One region of the Agrobacterium sp. A3-95 genome, then DNA from elsewhere that is predicted to be linked to it. Evidence: riboswitches for the same ligand, from Rfam matches in the RefSeq annotation. Region 1 holds a riboswitch; the other holds the start of a gene.
The links. Region 1 has a riboswitch for cobalamin ahead of ACQZ5Y_RS08265 (ABC transporter substrate-binding protein). Riboswitches for the same ligand answer to the same signal wherever they lie in the genome.

Region 1 (4,097 bases):
GCTGCTGCTTTGCCCTTGTGTGCACGAACCGCCCGCATATTGCTCGGTTCGCCGATAATTGCGCCCGCCGGTGCGGCGCACAGTTCAGGCAATCTGGCGAGAAGATGCGGAACGCCACGGCAACCCGCCTCCTCGTCATAGGAAAAGGCGATATGCACGGGACGTTTCAGCGCCATGTGCGAAAATGCAGGCGCTGCGGCGAGAACCGTGGCCAGAAAACCCTTCATGTCGGTGGTTCCGCGCCCGTAGAGACGATCATTTTCCGCCCGCAGTGTAAAGGGATCGGAAGACCATTCCGGCTCGCTGGCGGGTACGACATCCATATGGCCGGACAAAACATAGCCGGCGCGATCGGCCGGGCCGAAGGTGGCGAAGAGATTGGCGCGGTCGCCCTCCGGTCCCGCAAGCAGCGATACTTTCGCGCCGTGGCTTTCAAGATAATCGGCGATCCAGCCGGCAATATCGCCATTGGCGGTTCCAACGACCGACGGGAAACCGACGAGACGCTCAAGGATTTCGATTGCGTTCAATGGTCGTCTCCGCTGACCGGATTGTCATCCCGAAAGCTTAGAATGGACTGCGACGTTTATCTGCTGAAATGCGAATGATTTCGGTAGATTGTTGTGACCTTCCAGTGCTTTCAGAAAATTCGTGCTGGCGTAACCGGCTACCGTCGGATGTCGTGGGCTAGGCCGGGACCGAATGAAGGTTGTGAGCCGTAGGGGATGAGGGCCGTTGGTTATGGACCTGCTCAAAGTCGATAGTTTCGAGCTGCGGACCGTGGATATCGCGGACGTGGATGCCGATCATCTGCATGCACTCTCCATGGCCGTCGGATGGCGATATCACGCGAATGAATGGTGTTTTCTGCGGCAATGCGGCGTGGGTCTCGCCGCGCTCGATGAGATCGACCGTGTTGTCGCAACCGCGATGCTCTTTCCCTATGATCAGGGGTTTGCGACGCTTGGCATGGTCATTGTTTCGCCCCGTTTGCAGGGGCATGGCGTAGCACCATGGCTTGTGCAGAAACTTGTCGCAAAATTCCCCACTGTCTCCCTGCGGTTGAACGCGACGGGAGCGTCGCGGCGGTTGTTTTCAAGGTTGGGTTTTGCCGGTGATACGGAAAAAGTATATCTGTTCCGGGGAAGGGCGAATTGCCTTTTCGAGATACCGCCGCCCGGCAGAAAACAACGAATAGAGCCGTTATCCGCAGGTCATCTGACTGATGTGGTGGAACTAGACCGGGCGGCTTTTGGCGTTTCGCGCCGGAACGTTTTGCAGCGACTTTTGACGCAGAATGCGGGTTACGGTGTGTTTGAGGCGGACCGTCTTACCGCTTTTGCGCTGCGCCGTGCGGCAGGGCGGGGCCACATTATCGGTCCGGTCGTTGCGGGTGCGGACATGGATGCGATTGCGCTTGTAAGGCGGCATTTTACCGATCTGGACGATGAGCTGGTGCGTCTCGACACCATCAGCGACAATAGTCTCTTTATTGATTTTATTGCGCAATCCGGGCTGGTGGTGATTGAAACCCTTACCACCATGTCCAAAGACGCGCCGCAACCGGCGCCTTCCGGCGCTACAAAAATTTTCGCGTTGGCGGGTCCGTCTTTGTGCTGAGCAGCAGCACTATCGCAATTGACGCCCCGGCGCTTGCCCCTTATGTCAGAAAGCGACGGTTCCTGAAGCCGAAGGGCAAAGGGATTAATAGGGAACATGGTGCGGGTGATTTCTATCGCCCAATGCCGTGGCTGCCCCCGCAACTGTAAGCGGATTGCCGCTCATCCTCGTGACGCCTGAAAAGCGTCATGCCACTGCACCCTTCAAGGTGCGGGAAGGCAGATGAACGGCGCATATTCGCGAGCCAGGAGACCTGCCGTCATAATATTGACCATCGTTACGGGCGGGGATGCCCGGAAGAGGAGCTGATTATGACCTTTCCGTCCGCGGAAACGTATTTAGAGTCCCGTTCTCCATCTCCACACTTGTTGTCGCTCTGTCACTACGCGTTTTGACGCGCGGCCTGCGGATCACGCCACTTTATTTAGACTGGAGAACATATGTTTCATTTCAAACGCCTGCCGGTTTCCGCCGGTCTTCTGGCTGTCGCACTAGCGGCCTTGCCCGCCGGTGCCGCTCAGGCTGCCGAAACCACCTATCCGCTGACGATCAATAGCTGCGGCCACGAAATCACCTTCAAGCAGGCGCCCGCCCGCACAGTATCGGTCGGCCAGAGCACGACCGAGGTTCTCTATCTGCTCGGCGTGGCCGACCAGGTGGTAGGCACGGCGCTGTGGATCGGCCCGGTTCTGAAGGGTTACGAAGACGCCAATGCCAAGGTGGAGCGGCTTGCCGACAATGATCCGAGCTTCGAGGCGGTGGTTGGCAAGAGGCCGGACCTCGTGACGACGCAGTTCCAGTGGCAGATCGGTCCCGAAGGCGTTGTCGGAACACCGGAGCAATTCGCCGAACTCGGTATTCCCGTTTATACCTCCCCTGCCGATTGCATGGGCAAGGACAATTCCGGCGGCGGCGACGGCGTGCGCAAGTCCGTTTTCACCATGGACCTGATCTACCAGGAGGTCCGCGACCTTGCGAAAATTTTCAACGTGCAGGATCGCGGCGAGGAAGTCGTTGCCGACCTGAAAAAGCGTGAGGAAGCCGCCCGCGCCAAGATCGCTTCGGCGAATGGCAAGATTTCAGCAGTCTTCTGGTTCTCCAGCGCCGAGCTGGATATCGATCCTTACGTGGCGGGCCGCAATGGTGCGCCGGGTTACATCATGTCCGCGCTCGGGCTGAAGAACGTTATCGAAAGCGATGAGGAATGGCCGACTGTTGGCTGGGAAACCATCGCCAAGGCAAATCCGTCCGTGATCGTTGCCGGCAAGATGGACCGCCGGCGTTTCCCCGCCGATGACGTCGCCGTCAAGCTCAAGTTCCTTGCTACCGATCCGGTTGCCAGCATCATGCCCGCCGTCAAGGCGGCCCATGTCTTCGAAATGGACGCGCAGGCGATGAACCCGACCATCCGCACGATCGAAGGCATTGAAACGCTGGCCGAGGCGATTTCCACAGCCGGTCTCGCCAAGTGAACGGTCTTTCCGTCAATCTTGGCAGGGCGGGTCTGGCTTTTGCCGCACTCGCCCTGCTGCTCGTCGCGCTGATGGCCGGTGCGGCCATCGGCGAGACTGCCATTCCGTTCGACGTGGTGGCAAAGACCATTGCCAATCGTGTCTTCCATGCGGGTTATCCGCTGGAGCCGCTAGATGAGGGCATCGTCTGGAGTTACCGCCTCAGCCGCGCCGTTGTTGCCGCGTGCTGTGGCGCCTCGCTGGCGCTGGCCGGTGCGGTGCTTCAATCACTTCTGCGCAACCCGCTCGCCGATCCCTATATCCTCGGCATTTCCGCAGGCGCCTCAACCGGGGCCGTGGCCGTGGCGCTTCTGGGCTTAGGGGCGGGGTTCCTGACGATGCCGGCCGGCGCCCTGATCGGAGCTTTTGTGGCTTTTTCGCTTGTCAGCCTTCTGGCGGTGCGGGCAGGGCACGGCAACAGCGCCATCATCCTGGCGGGGGTCGCCGGTTCGCAACTGTTCAACGCCATGACGTCGTTCATCGTCACCAAATCCGCCAATGCCGAACAGGCGCGCGGCATCATGTTCTGGCTGCTGGGCAATCTTTCGGGCGTGCGCTGGCCGGATGTCTGGCTGGCTTTGCCGGTCAGTATTGCGGGTCTTGGGGTGTGCCTCTGGTACGCACGCGCGCTTGATGCTTTCGCTTTCGGCGGTCAGGCAGCAGCTTCGCTCGGTATTCCAGTGCGCCGGGTATATGCGGTGCTGATCTCGGTTTCGGCGGTCACGACGGCAGTCATGGTGTCGCTGGTCGGTTCTATCGGCTTCGTCGGTCTCGTCATCCCGCATGCGGCGCGCATCTTCGTTGGCGTTCGCCACGGCATGTTGCTGCCGGTGACGGCGCTGACCGGTGCAATTTTCATGATCATCGCAGATATTCTCTCGCGCACCGTCATTCCGGGGCAGGTGCTGCCGATCGGCGTGATCACTGCGCTGGTCGGCGCGCCCGCCTTCGCCTTTATTCTCGGGC
Region 2 (4,097 bases), on a different contig from region 1:
TCCTCACAGCACGCAATCTCGTTAAACGCTACGGTCGTGTGACTGCGCTCGACAATGCCGATTTTGACCTTTATCCGGGCGAAATCCTCGCCGTCATCGGTGATAACGGTGCTGGAAAATCCTCTCTCATCAAGGCGATTTCCGGTGCGGTGACACCCGATGAAGGGGAGATCAAGCTTGAAGGCAAGCCGGTACAGTTCCGCTCGCCGATCGAGGCGCGCAAGGCTGGTATCGAAACCGTTTATCAGAACCTTGCGCTGTCTCCCGCATTGTCCATAGCCGACAATATGTTTCTCGGCCGTGAAATCCGCAAACCCGGTATTCAGGGAAGCCTGTTCAGGGCACTGGACCGTCCGGCGATGGAAAAGTTTGCCCGTGAGAAACTCTCTGAACTCGGCCTGATGACGATCCAGAACATCAATCAGGCGGTGGAAACCCTCTCCGGCGGCCAGCGCCAGGGTGTTGCGGTGGCGCGTGCAGCCGCCTTCGGCTCCAAGGTCGTCATCCTTGACGAACCGACGGCGGCGCTCGGCGTCAAGGAAAGCCGCCGCGTTCTTGAGCTTATTCTGGATGTGCGCGCGCGAGGGCTACCGATCGTTCTCATCTCGCACAACATGCCGCATGTTTTCGAGGTTGCTGACCGGATTCATATTCATCGGCTGGGCAAGCGTTTATGCGTCATCAATCCGAAGGACTATACCATGTCCGACGCCGTCGCCTTCATGACGGGCGCCAAGGAAGCGCCAAAGGAAACGCTGGCCGCATGACGTTGAAGCTTGAAACGATCGTCGAAGACGTTCTTCGGCGGGCAGAGGATAAATCTCGTTTTATCATTGCCATTGCCGGTCCCCCTGGGGCCGGCAAATCCACGCTGGCGGATGCCCTGTGCGGTGCCCTCGTGGCGCGCGGCGAGGCCGCGGCTGTCCTGCCCATGGACGGCTTCCATATGGATAACGGTATTCTGGAAGAACGGGGGCTCTTGCCGCGAAAAGGCGCACCGGAGACCTTCGACGTGCGCGGCTTTCTTGATATCGTCTCCGCAGTTCGTCAGGGCGGGCAGGAAGTTCTTGTCCCGGTTTTTGACCGCTCCCGCGAAATAGCCATTGCCTCCGCTCGCGCCATCGCGCCAGAAACACGCTTGATCCTTGCCGAAGGCAACTATCTGCTGTTGAACGAGGCGCCGTGGACGAAGCTTTCCGGCAGCTTCGATCTTACCGTCTTCGTAGGCCCATCCGTTGCGGTGCTCGAGGAACGCCTGCGGGATAGATGGCAGGGCTATGGTCTCGATGCGACCGAGATTCACGCCAAACTGTTCGAAAATGATCTTCCCAACGGAAAGCGGGTGATTGAGAACTCCCGCCCCGCCGATATTCGCATCGATATCTGGGAATAACCCGCCGCTTCCGTCCGTAGGCGGCATCGAGCATTCACCGTTAAGCCTTTGTTGACCATGTGTTGAATCTTTTTGATCCACAGGGTGGGGCTTTCGCATGTCTAATTATTGACGAAAAAAATTCCTCATATACTATATGTGGTGTTCAAGGTTCTTTCGATTCGCAAGCGTCGGAAGCTAAGACGGGAATTCGGTGCGCAACACCATTATGGTGAAGCAATGCCGAAACTGCCCCCGCAACTGTAAGCGGTGAGCATCGTTCCGATTTGAGCCACTGGCGCTAAAAGCTCCGGGAAGGTGGGAATGGATGTTTTGACCCGCAAGTCAGGAGACCTGCCTTGAGCGAAAACGTCCACGGGCGGGGTGTCCGGAAGGAAGGTGTATGACGCAAATGAATTGCGTGCGCCCTTTTCTGCCCCCTCCAGAACAAGCTTCGGGGTGAAGTCATGCCAGTGCATTTTTATAAGTTTCTACGCTCGTCGGCGTAGGCAGCGATCTTACGCGGCCTCACCCGCGCGCCTCGCCAGAATGACAGAACCATCGCCACCCGCTTGCGATTGCAGGCGGGCAATGTTGAGCCGTGCGTAAAAGCGGCTTCGAAAGAGGAAACAATGACCGTCACCGTTTACAGCAAGCCCGCCTGCGTCCAGTGCACTGCCACCTATCGTGCGCTTGACCGCATCGGTGTCAGCTACGAGATCGTCGATATCTCCGAAGATGCGGATGCCCTCGATCGCGTTCGCGGCCTCGGTTACATGCAGGTTCCCGTGGTCGTTGCCGGCGAACGCCATTGGGCGGGTTTCCGTCCGGACATGATTGGCTCGATCAGCTGAGGAGGCGATGCGATGGGGCTGATCGTCTATTATTCCAGCCGGTCTGAGAACACTCATCGCTTCCTTCAAAAACTGGGGCGACGATTGCTTCGCCTGCCGCTCGGCGCCGAGGAAGACGTTCCTCACGTGTCGGAGCCCTATGTTCTCGTCACCCCCACCTATGGGGGCGGCGGCATGAAAGGAGCGGTACCGAAACCGGTTATCCGGTTTTTGAACGAGCCCTCAAACCGAAATCTCATTCGCGGCGTCATCGCGGCGGGAAATACGAATTTTGGCGCAGCTTTCGCATCCGCCGGAGATATCGTGTCGCGTAAATGCGCGGTGCCGTTTCTCTACCGCTTCGAGCTTCTTGGCACGGAGGAAGATGTCGCCAACGTCAATCATGGATTGGAACGATTTTGGACACGCTGACCTCGAGCGCGGTGCGCAACACGGATGCCAAACAACAAGTAACCGCTGCGCAAAAACACCTGGACGCGGGACTGGACTATCACGCGCTGAACGCGATGCTGAACCTCTACGATGAAAACGGGAAGATCCAGCTCGACAAGGACCGCCTTGCGGCACGGCAATATTTCCTTCAGCACGTCAACCAGAACACGGTGTTTTTCCATAATCTCAGGGAAAAGCTCGATTATCTCGTGACCGAGGGATATTACGAACAGGAGGTGCTGGACCAGTATTCCTTCAATTTCGTCCGTGACCTCTACGACGAGGCCTATGCCAGAAAGTTCCGTTTTCCGACATTTCTCGGCGCCTTCAAATATTATACGTCCTATACGCTGAAGACCTTCGACGGAAAGCGTTACCTGGAGCGTTATGAGGACCGCGTCTGCATGGTGGCGCTGGCTCTGGCGCGTGGCGACGAGCAGCTTGCCCGCGATCTGATGGATGAAATCATTTCCGGCCGCTTCCAGCCGGCGACCCCGACCTTTCTCAACGCTGGCAAGAAAAGCCGCGGTGAGCTGGTTTCGTGTTTTCTGCTGCGTGTGGAAGACAATATGGAAAGCATCGGCCGGTCCATCAATTCAGCATTGCAGCTTTCCAAGCGTGGCGGTGGCGTAGCACTGTCCCTGACCAATATTCGCGAAGCCGGCGCGCCGATCAAACAGATCGAAAACCAGTCCTCTGGCGTGATTCCTGTCATGAAGCTGCTGGAAGATTCGTTCTCCTACGCCAACCAGCTTGGCGCGCGCCAGGGCGCTGGCGCGGTCTATCTGCATGCCCATCACCCCGACATCATGCGTTTCCTCGATACCAAGCGCGAAAACGCCGACGAAAAAATCCGCATCAAAACCCTTTCGCTCGGCGTGGTGATCCCTGATATCACCTTCGAACTCGCGAGAAACAACGAGGATATGTACCTGTTCTCGCCGTATGATGTTGAGCGGGTTTATGGCGTGCCGTTTACCGAGATTTCCGTCAGCGAAAAATATCAGGAAATGGTCGCCGACAGCCGCATCCGCAAGAAGAAGATCAAGGCACGCGAGTTCTTCCAAGTCATCGCAGAAATCCAGTTCGAAAGCGGTTATCCCTATATCATGTTCGAGGATACGGTTAACCGCGCCAATCCGATCGCCGGCCGTATCAGCATGAGCAATCTCTGCTCGGAAATCCTACAGGTCAGCGAGGCGAGCGAGTTCAACGACGATCTCTCTTACAGCCATATGGGCAAGGATATTTCCTGCAATCTCGGCTCGCTCAACATTGCTTCAGCAATGGATTCGGCTGATTTCGGCAAGACGATCGAAACCTCCATCCGGGCGCTGACGGCCGTTTCTGACATGAGCCACATCTCGTCTGTCCCTTCCGTGGAAAAGGGCAATGATGCGAGCCACGCCATCGGGCTTGGTCAGATGAACCTGCATGGC

Region 2: linked by a shared signal. The riboswitch ahead of nrdH (glutaredoxin-like protein NrdH) and the one ahead of ACQZ5Y_RS08265 (ABC transporter substrate-binding protein) in region 1 are both predicted to bind cobalamin.

What each region holds. Positions count from the first base shown of each region.
Region 1 is NZ_JBNWDR010000002.1:576,913-581,009, forward strand. It holds gene argE (acetylornithine deacetylase) at 1-530, opposite strand, end outside; gene ACQZ5Y_RS08260 (GNAT family N-acetyltransferase) at 742-1,620, shown strand; cobalamin riboswitch at 1,660-1,895, shown strand; gene ACQZ5Y_RS08265 (ABC transporter substrate-binding protein) at 2,061-3,092, shown strand; gene ACQZ5Y_RS08270 (iron chelate uptake ABC transporter family permease subunit) at 3,089-4,097, shown strand, end outside.
Region 2 is NZ_JBNWDR010000001.1:1,102,569-1,106,665, reverse strand. It holds gene ACQZ5Y_RS05500 (ATP-binding cassette domain-containing protein) at 1-767, shown strand, start outside; gene ACQZ5Y_RS05495 (nucleoside triphosphate hydrolase) at 764-1,393, shown strand; cobalamin riboswitch at 1,525-1,748, shown strand; gene nrdH (glutaredoxin-like protein NrdH) at 2,005-2,226, shown strand; gene nrdI (class Ib ribonucleoside-diphosphate reductase assembly flavoprotein NrdI) at 2,239-2,637, shown strand; gene nrdE (class 1b ribonucleoside-diphosphate reductase subunit alpha) at 2,625-4,097, shown strand, end outside.